DNA from 3 places in the Chryseobacterium sp. GP-SGM7 genome. Region 2 is predicted to be linked to each of the others. Evidence: riboswitches for the same ligand, from Rfam matches in the RefSeq annotation. Region 2 holds a riboswitch; each other region holds the start of a gene.
The links. A riboswitch is a leader RNA that binds a small molecule or an ion and turns the genes downstream of it on or off. The one in region 2 is predicted to bind cobalamin.

Region 1 (3,284 bases), on a different contig from region 2:
TATTTTAAAATTTGTGAGTGCATTTTTATGAGTAAACTTCACATTGACAGCATTACGAAATCTTTTGGTGAAAAAGATATTTTGAAAGACATCTTTTTAAGTTTAGAAACTGGAAAAATTGCCGGAATTTTAGGACGAAACGGTTCAGGAAAATCAACTTTATTTCAGATTATTTTTGGAACTATTAAAGGTGAAACGCAATTTATTAAGTTTAATAATGAAATTCTGAGAAATCAGTCGGACAGAAAAAATAAGATTGCTTATTTGCCTCAACATTCTTTTTTACCTAAGAATATAAAAATCAAAAGTCTTGTCGGTTTGTTTTGTACTGAAAAAAACAATACAGAAATTTTTGATGTAGAATTTGTTCGACCTTTTTTAAATGAAACTCCAAAAACACTTTCAGGAGGAGAATTAAGAATTATAGAAACCCTTTTGATTATATTTTCAGGAGCAGAGTTTGTTTTATTGGATGAGCCATTTCACAGTTTGTCACCAAAAATGATTACCGAATTAAAAAAAATTATTAAACAACAAACTGAAAATAAAGGTTTTATCATTTCAGATCATCAATATCATGATGTTTTGGATGTTTCTGATGATTTTTTTCTGCTTTCTGAAGGTTATTTAAGGCCGGTTAAAGATTTAAAAGAATTGAAGCAGTTTAATTATCTTCCGAAAAATATTTAATTTATATCTTTGAGCTACAAATATTCTTTATAATGACTTTCATAAACAAAGCAATCTTTTTATCGATATTCAGTATTTTTTCTTTTGCGTTGATTAATGCACAGAATAAAGTTCCTTTTGGTGTTGTAAAAGCTGAAGATGGTTATGCGATGGTGCGTGTACACAAAGAAGACTACCGTAAAATCGTTGATAAAATCAGAATGAAAAAAGGTGATGTTTTTGTTTATGTAAAACCCGCTCCGGGAGAAACCGACTGGATCTGGATTAAATATCCCGAAAAAGAAGAGTTACCAAAACCATTTGTAAGATACGACAGTCTTAATAAAGAAGGGATGGTAAACAAAGGCCGGATTGCATTTATCGATCAGCTTCCGAAATTCACTCCTGTTTTATCTAAAAACGGTAGATCTGTTACTTTTACTGACAATAACAATCCTAAAACTCCGGCAAACCAGAGAACAAAAGTGGTGATTGATATTTATCCTTCCAACGCAAAATTCAAAAAGCAGGAAAAAGATGCAGAAGGGAACATCGTTAAAATTGACAAGCAAAAACCTTGGGGAATCAGCAAAGAGCTTCCTGAAGATTTAACTGAAATAAAATCTATTCGAGTACAACAACCGGGCAGAGGTTCAGTTTTCGTGAGAGAAGGGATAAAAAATTTATTTCAGCCTACCAAAGATTTTGAAAACATGGGCGTAACTTCAATGGACGATGATCATGTTTTTCTTTATATGATTAATGGATCCGGTGAAAACAGATACACCACTTTCTGGACGATTAAAGAAGGCAAAGCAATCAGCCAGATCATTTTCAGTAATCCTGAATAATTCTTAGAAAATATCCTTTATTATTAGTACTTTTGCAACCGAAAAGAATTGAGCTTTCAGAGGAAATCTTTTTGCTTTTTACTTTTCAGGAAATTGGGTTTTGCTTAACGCAGATTAAAAGGGAATCGTGTGAAAATCACGTACTGTCGCGCAACTGTAAGTAACCAAAGTCTTTATAATAAACCACTGTTTCGTTTTAAACAAAATGGGAAGGGATAAAGATGTTACAAGTCAGGAGACCTGCCTGTTTCTTTAGACAAAAACTTTCGCGATTTGAAGTTTATTGATCTTATAATTCTTTGGGAATTTTATGTTCCCGAATTATTCTGTGGATTGTTATAGTATTTCATTTTCGCTTTAATTTAATAATGAAATATGACTACAGAAGAAAGAATTCAAGCCTCGGAAACCCGAATTTTCAAAGCCGTTTTCCCCAATACAACCAATCATTACGACACCCTTTTTGGAGGAACTGCGATGCAATTGATGGATGAAGTTGCCTTTATTGCTGCAACAAGATTTGCGAGAAAACGTGTGGTAACCGTTAGTAGCGATAAAATTGATTTTAAAAGATCAATCCCTGCAGGAACGATTGTAGAATTAATCGGGAGAGTTTCTCAAGTAGGAAATACAAGTATGAAAGTAAACGTAGAAATCTACACTGAACAAATGTACTCTTACGAAAGAGAAAAGGCGATTGTGGGAGATTTTACTTTTGTGGCAATCGACGAATTTAAGAAACCAATTCAAATTTTATAATAGATGAGCGGTAGTTTTTGACTGCCATTCGTCACTTTCAGTCTTTATTTAAAAGGTTTCGGAAAACTTAACTGTTCGTTGAAACCTTTTTCCTTAAATAAAATCTAAATTACGGTAGACACACTCCATTTAATTATGACAGGAGTCGTCTATGTGATTATATGTTGTGTTGTTAATTCGGATTGAACTTAATATTGAAATACTTTAAATAATCCTCTATTGGTTCCAATCCCATTTCTTTTCTTCTTTCGTTTACAGTTTCAGGATTTTCTAATTTATACAATTTACCATTTTCTATTTGTGAACCATATATTTGGGGTTCTCCTTCGTCCATTAACATCCTGTCTTTCATCAATGCGTATTGTTGTTTAGATAAGTCTCCATTTTTTACCGCTTTTTCTACATAAGGAAAATACTTTATTCTGATTTCTTTACTACTATGTTGCAATCCCAACCAGATTGCATCCATTTGTTTTTGATCCACCTCTTTTAATGTAGGCATACCGCACTTTTCAATAATGCTGATTACTAATTCCTGATTCCTGTGATCTTCTTTAGCGTATTTGATGGGTTCATTTGCTTTTCTAATCCGTTGGTCACTTTCTAAAACTTCGCTCAGGATTTGACGTTTTTTGCTGCAATCGACTTCAATAATATCCACCGAACCTACATAGACAAATTTATCCTTATTCATATAAAGGAATATCGATATGATTACAACAATAGCGATTAATATGCTAAATAATATTTTTTTTACTTTCATTTCTATTTTTTTGTCATATTCCCAAATAGGCTGACCGTTTTTGAAATATAACACAAAAATAGGAATTATTTTTAAGTGTCGGAATAAACTCTTATAAAAAAGATGTGTTCAATCACAAAAATTTGCTTTAGATTTTCATTTATCTTAAAACCTTTTTCGATTCCAAATTGAGATTTAAAAAATGATGAAAAGCCTCTCCCAATTCATCAGAAGCGCGGCTGATTGCATTTTCCAGCATATTT
Region 2 (3,284 bases):
AAACTTTTTTGGTAACTCAATTGAGATTCCAAACCATAAGATTCTACTTTATCGGTATTAAAAGCTCCCCAATAACCAAACGTTGTTGGTAACCAACGAATCATATTATCGATTTTCATATAATACGGGTTTAAACTTAGCGTAAAACCCGCCACACTAAATTCATGATTCATATCTGCCTGAACCGAGGTTTCGGATTTCAGATTAAGATTTCCTCCCGGATTCCAGTACAGATCATTAAATGAAGGGAATCTGAAGTTTTTTGATGCGTTTACATTAACCTGATACCAACTGTTCGCTTTCCATTTTCCTGAAAAAGAGTAGAGAAGAGGCGAATCTATATTTTCAACAAAATCTTGTTTAATTCCTGCTTCAAATCTAAGATTCGGTGTTGCAAAATATCTTAATAAACCAGCAACTGAGCCTATGTTTCTACTTACATTTTTTATCCCAGAATCTCCTAAACCATCGCCCTGATTTTGCTGAAATTCACCAATCACATTAATATTCAGTTTAGAAATGATGAAATAATTAAAATCATTTTTGAAAATGTAATTTTTATTAATTCCACCGCTCGTAAAAGGTGCATTATAAACTCCAAAATACTGGAAATTATCTTCTGTGTAAGCTGCTTTTAAACTGTTTGAAATTCTAGATTTATTAATGTCCCAGGAAAGTAAACTTCTTAAAGTCTGTGCTTTATAACTGGTCTTATTTCCGTTCTCTTCAAGAATTCTGTAGTTTTGTGAAGCATCATAAAACTGACTTTGCCATGATATTGTCTGATGATTGGCAATCTTATAAGCTGCTCCAAAATTAAAAGTCGTATTGTAAAACTTTCCGTTTCGGTTGATATAGTTATTTTTTTCCGGAACTTTATAATCATTTTCACTGATAAAATAATTTCCCGAAGCTTTAATGCTGAATTTATCATTGCTGTAACCTGCTTTCAAAAAATTGTTGTAAGTCCCGAAAGATGCAGCTTCAGAGTTAAATAATCCGCTAAAACCTTTATTAAAGCTCAGATTATTATTCAAATGAATACTTCCGCCAATGGCTCCGCTTCCGTAAATCACACTTCCGCCACCAGATTTGATCTCCATTTGATCATATCCAAAAAGTGCAATATTATTAATGTCTCCCTGTCCTAAAAACTGAGAATTAATATTAATTCCGTTCCAGACAAAAGCAGTCTGTTGAGCCGTTGTTCCTCTGAAAGAAGGTGAAGAAACTGCACCACGACCATTTTCTTTGATGTAAACCGGCGATTGAAAACGCAATACTTCAGAAAGGTTAGACGAGTTTTTTTGAATATCTTTAGGAGATAAAGTATGTAACGAATGAAAAAGCTTAACTTTTTTCATTTGATTGTCGAAAACATATACGGTATCAATCGTTTTTTCCTGACCAAAATATAAGGCAAAGCAGGAAGAAACAGAAACCAAAACGAGTGTTCTTTTTAAAATCATAATCTATTTGCCTTTCCTCCGAAAGCAATCATTTATTAATATTCTAAAATTCCGGCAGGTCTCCTGACTTTCGCTTTTGCTACACCTTCCCGTTTTTGACAGTGGTTTTTTGTAGAAAATAAGGTTGCGATTTACAGTTGCGGGGACAGTCTGGGATTTCCACCCAATTCCCTCTTAGTTCCAATACCTTGGAAACCAAAATTTTTGCAAATATAGTTTTTTTGAAAAGAAAGATTAAATTTTATTAATGCTAAAATATAATCTTAATCTTTATTTAAATTAAAGTTTTTTAAAGCAAAATAATAAAAAAATATTTTCAATCATCTGTGTTAATCTGTTTAATCTGTGGGAAAATTACTACAAAAACGTTCCGTCAAAATAAAACGGCAACAAATCTTTAATAGAACTCACCTTAATCACTTCATCATTTAAATTAGAAAAATAAAGCTCGATATTTTCATTTTGCTTGGTTTCATATTCAATAATACTTTGTCGGCAAGCTCCACAAGGCGGAATCGGAGGGTTTTTCTCTGAAAATTCTTTTGGTCCGCCTACAACAAATATTTTTTTAACAATCTGATTCGGAAAATTAGCTCCAATCCAGAATAATGCAGTTCTTTCTGCGCAAAGTCCGGAAGGAAAAGCAGCATTCTCCTGATTGTTTCCTGAGAAAATTTCGCCGTTTTCAAGCAAAACCGCACAACCCACAAAGAAGTTGGAGTAAGGTGCATAAGCATTTTTTCTTGCCTGAATTGCTTTTTCAAAAAGGCTGTTTTCAACTTCGTTAAGGTCGTTCCTGCTTTTGAAATGTTCGTAACTGATTTTTATATCTTTTTTCATTTTTGTCTGCGTAAAAAGGGGCATAAAAGTAAACCTTTTTGACGAAGCTGGCAATATCTTTGTTACGATAGTAAATCGTAAATTTAAACTTTTAAAAAATAAATTCAATGTTATATTCTCCTATAAAATTCAGAAATGTAGAGCTGAAAAACCGTTGGGTAATGTCGCCAATGTGCATGTATTCTGCTGAAAATGGTCTGGCTAATGATTTTCATTTTGTTCATTACGGAAGTCGGGCTCAAGGTGGAACCGGACTTTTAATTGTGGAAGCAAGCGGCGTAGAACCGAAAGGCAGAATTACCAATCATTGCATGGGAATCTGGAATGACGAACAGGCTGAAAAACTTCAGAAAATTGTAGAATTTGTTCATAAAAACTCAGAAAGTAAAATAGGAATTCAATTGGCACATGCAGGAAGGAAAGGTTCTACGTGGGAAAATAAACAGATTTCTCTGGAGGAAGGCTGGGAAACTCTCGCGCCAAGTCCGATTCCTTATCACCCGACAGAAAGAATTCCACACGTATTGACTGTAGAAGAAATTAAAGAACAGATTCAGAATTTTAAAAATGCTGCAAAACGTGCTGTAAATGCTGGTTTTGATGTTGTTGAAATTCATGCAGCTCATGGATATTTGGTTCATCAGTTTTTATCTCCACTTTCGAATGTGAGAACTGACGAATACGGCGGAAGTTTTGAAAACAGGATTAGATTTTTAATTGAAATTGTAGACGCTGTTAACCAGGAATTAAATGAAAATGTTGCTCTTTTTGTAAGAATTTCCGGGACAGAATATGCTGAAAACGGTTGGAATATTGATGAAAGTGTTGAGCTGTCTAAAATTTTAAAACAGCATAATGTAGATTTAGTCGATGTTTCAAGTGGTGGGAATATTCACGGAGCAAAAATTCCGGTTTTTGACGGTTATCAGGTTCCGTTTTCTTCAGCAGTGAGAAATCAGGCAAATGTGAAAACCG
Region 3 (3,284 bases), on a different contig from region 2:
TAATGATTAATTTTTCGCTGAAACTGTTATTTTTATCAGTAATTTTTACAATATAAATTCCCTTAGAAAGTGCACTTACATCAATTCCGTTTTCTGAATATTGAGTATTAATTGCAATTCTTCCATTTAAATCATAAACCTTAACATTTCCCGAATATAAACCCTCGACAAAGAATTTGTTGCTTGCAGGATTCGGATATAATGACAATTTAGAAGCTTTAGCATTTTCAACAGTTGAAAGAGAAGCGTTGCTGTATGCAATAATTTGGTTTGGCAGGGAAGTTACCGTAAAAGTGTTTAATAAAGAACCTTGTAGATCGTAAGTGTAAATTTTTCCCGGTGCAATATATCCTTGTGGATCAGCTGCATATATTTTATTATTTACAACATTAAATCCATAAGCAGTTCCATAGCTGTTTACCGTAATCGGCGTAATGGCAATCGGAGTTGTAGTAATTGAAGGCGAAGCGATTGATGTTTTATAAATCGAAGCTTCGTTCATGTAATAAATATTCGTTCCGTCGGTGTCCATATAAGATGGTTTTACTCCCACCGGAAATGTTGTGCTTGAGGCTACAGTTTGTGTCGTTGTATTGTAAACAGTAAGTCTTCCAAAAGATGTTGCAGAATAAGGATCTCCCGAACTCATAATATACAATAAGTTATCTTTTTCAAAAATACTGTTTGGAGAATTTCCGACATTTACCTGAGATTCAACCGTATTGGTTGTAGTATTGATAATATCCATAAACTGATTCAATCCGAAACCTCCTTTCAATAAAACATACAATTTATTGTTTTTAGCAAAGATTTTTTCAGGACCATTTCCTACAGGAATATTTGCTTCGTGAGCATAAGTGCTTATATTATAAACGGATACGTAATTTGTTGTAGAACCGTTTCCTCCCCAATTGGTTACATAAAATTTATTTCCGCTGAATGCGATGTATCTTGGATTGTCAAGATTGGAAGAGATTGTTGTAATCAATGAAAAATCAGATTTGTTGATGACTTTGATTTGGTTTGAAATATTTAAAACTACAAAAATCTTATCACCAAAAATTTTAATATCCTGAGCTGTATCGCCCAATACAGCATTGTTATTTTTACTTTTGTAGTAATTGTTGGTGACAACCGATTGGTTATTAATGAAAGAAATTTCAGCAGAATTGCTTCCCGCACCGCCTTCGTTGAGTACCAAGACTCCTTCAGTCTGAGCATTTGCAAAAGAAATTACAAACGCAAGAATAAGAAAATAGATTTTCTTCATGATATAATTTAAATTAAAGTTTTATTCCCGAAACTTCACTGCAGGGAAAAACATTCATGAAAAAACCTATAAAGATTCTTATTTCATAAACTTTTCTTCCCGAAAGTTGAAATTCATTTAAGGCAGGTCTCCTGGCTTGCATCTTATTATTACCTTCCCATTTTGTTTCAGGCAAAACAGTGGTTTTCCTTATAATAAGTCGAATAGCTTACAGTTGCGGGTACAGCTCAAGAATTATTGTATTTCACTTGATTCCCTATTAATGAACTCGAGGTTCAACCTTAAACTTCTGCAAAGATATTACTTAAATTTTGATTGTTATTTTATTAATAGTTTAATAATTTTTAAATTATGTTGAATAATAAATAATTTAAAAATCAATATTTTATTAATTTAACTAAAAAAGACATACCAGATGATATGTCTTTACTTTTTCGTATGAATAATTTTCTTAATTAAAACCTTCAATAATTTTTGAGAAATCTTCAAGTTTTAAAGCAGCTCCACCGATAAGACCACCATCGATATCTGGCTGAGAGAAGATTTCTTTTGCGTTATCAGGCTTTACAGAACCACCGTAAAGGATAGAAATTTCGTCAGCAACTTCCTGTCCGTATTTTTCAGCGATAATTCCTCTGATGTGAGCGTGAATTTCCTGCGCCTGTTCCGGCGTTGCAGTTTCACCCGTTCCGATTGCCCAAACTGGCTCGTAAGCAATCACCACTTTTTTTATTTCTTCAGCAGAAAGAGTAAAAAGAGCAGTTTCGGTCTGAGTTTTTACCACGTCAAAATGTTGTCCGGCTTTTCTTTGCTCTAAAGTTTCTCCGTTACAGTAAACAGGAATTAAACCTTTATCTAAAGCTAATTTTACTTTTTTATTGCAGCTTTCGTCAGTTTCACCGTGATATTGTCTTCTTTCAGAGTGACCGATCAAAGAACCGGTTGCGTCGATAGATTCAAGCATATCTGCTGAAAGTTCGCCTGTATAAGCTCCGCTTTCAAATTCGCTCATATCCTGAGAAAATACTCCGATTTCGTTTTTCTCAAAAATATCTTTTGCCATCATTAAATACAATGAAGGCGGTGCAATCCAAACTTCACAGTTGGTTGTATTTTCATTTTTGTAACTTAATAACTGAATCATTAATTGTTGAGCATCAATGACGTTTTTGTTCATTTTCCAGTTTCCTGCAACTATTTTTCTTCTCATAGTTTCTATATTATCTTTTTTGTTTTTTATAAATTAAATTTAGTACGTGAAATTTGCTATCTGCAAGAACCTTTATTTTTTCTCGCAGATTATTTTGATTTAGCAGATTTAAAGATTGTTAACGACTCTTTTTATGCTATCGATAATGTTTGTCGTATTAAAGTTGATTAATAAGCCCAATTTCTTGTTTGATAATTTTAGATAAGAATACAGTTGTTTGTAATGTATTGCTTCTAATTCTTTTATAGATTTTAATTCTAAAATTACTTTATCCTCCACTAATATATCAATTCTAAAATTTAAGTCAAACTTTTTGTTATTGTAATATACTGGAATTAAAACTTCAGATTTTACATTTAAGCCATTTTCTTCAAGTTCGTAGATTAATATTCTTTGGTAAATTGATTCCAATAAACCAGGCCCTAATTGATTGTAAACGTTAAAAATACATTTACGAATTATATATGAAATTTCATTTTCAGTCATTTAATAATCTGCAAAATTTGCTAAATCTGCGAGAACTCATTTATTTACTAATTCCCTCCAGTTTAAACATAAATGCATATTCAAGCGCAATATCTTTCAGATAATCAAATCTTCCGGAAGCACCTCCATGACCGTATTCCATATCTGTTTTTAAGAATAGGACATTTTTGTCAGTTTTCAAATCTCTTAATTTTGCCACCCATTTTGCAGGCTCAAAATATTGTACCTGAGAATCATGCAAACCCGTTGTAACTAATAAGTTCGGATAGCTTTTTCTCTCAATATTTTCGTACGGAGAATAAGATTTCATGTAATTGT

Region 1: linked by a shared signal. The riboswitch ahead of ACOOWA_RS13500 (acyl-CoA thioesterase) and the one ahead of ACOOWA_RS12230 (TonB-dependent receptor plug domain-containing protein) in region 2 are both predicted to bind cobalamin.
Region 3: linked by a shared signal. The riboswitch ahead of ACOOWA_RS03335 (T9SS type A sorting domain-containing protein) and the one ahead of ACOOWA_RS12230 (TonB-dependent receptor plug domain-containing protein) in region 2 are both predicted to bind cobalamin.

What each region holds. Positions count from the first base shown of each region.
Region 1 is NZ_JBMHFF010000003.1:236,191-239,474, forward strand. It holds gene ACOOWA_RS13490 (ATP-binding cassette domain-containing protein) at 28-690, shown strand; gene ACOOWA_RS13495 (hypothetical protein) at 723-1,520, shown strand; cobalamin riboswitch at 1,599-1,783, shown strand; gene ACOOWA_RS13500 (acyl-CoA thioesterase) at 1,896-2,279, shown strand; gene ACOOWA_RS13505 (DUF6624 domain-containing protein) at 2,452-3,042, opposite strand; gene ACOOWA_RS13510 (HD domain-containing protein) at 3,182-3,284, opposite strand, start outside.
Region 2 is NZ_JBMHFF010000002.1:774,972-778,255, forward strand. It holds gene ACOOWA_RS12230 (TonB-dependent receptor plug domain-containing protein) at 1-1,469, opposite strand, end outside; cobalamin riboswitch at 1,505-1,684, opposite strand; gene cdd (cytidine deaminase) at 1,827-2,309, opposite strand; gene namA (NADPH dehydrogenase NamA) at 2,417-3,284, shown strand, end outside.
Region 3 is NZ_JBMHFF010000001.1:736,317-739,600, forward strand. It holds gene ACOOWA_RS03335 (T9SS type A sorting domain-containing protein) at 1-1,270, opposite strand, end outside; cobalamin riboswitch at 1,374-1,569, opposite strand; gene tpiA (triose-phosphate isomerase) at 1,722-2,480, opposite strand; gene ACOOWA_RS03345 (GxxExxY protein) at 2,589-2,966, opposite strand; gene ACOOWA_RS03350 (S9 family peptidase) at 3,007-3,284, opposite strand, start outside.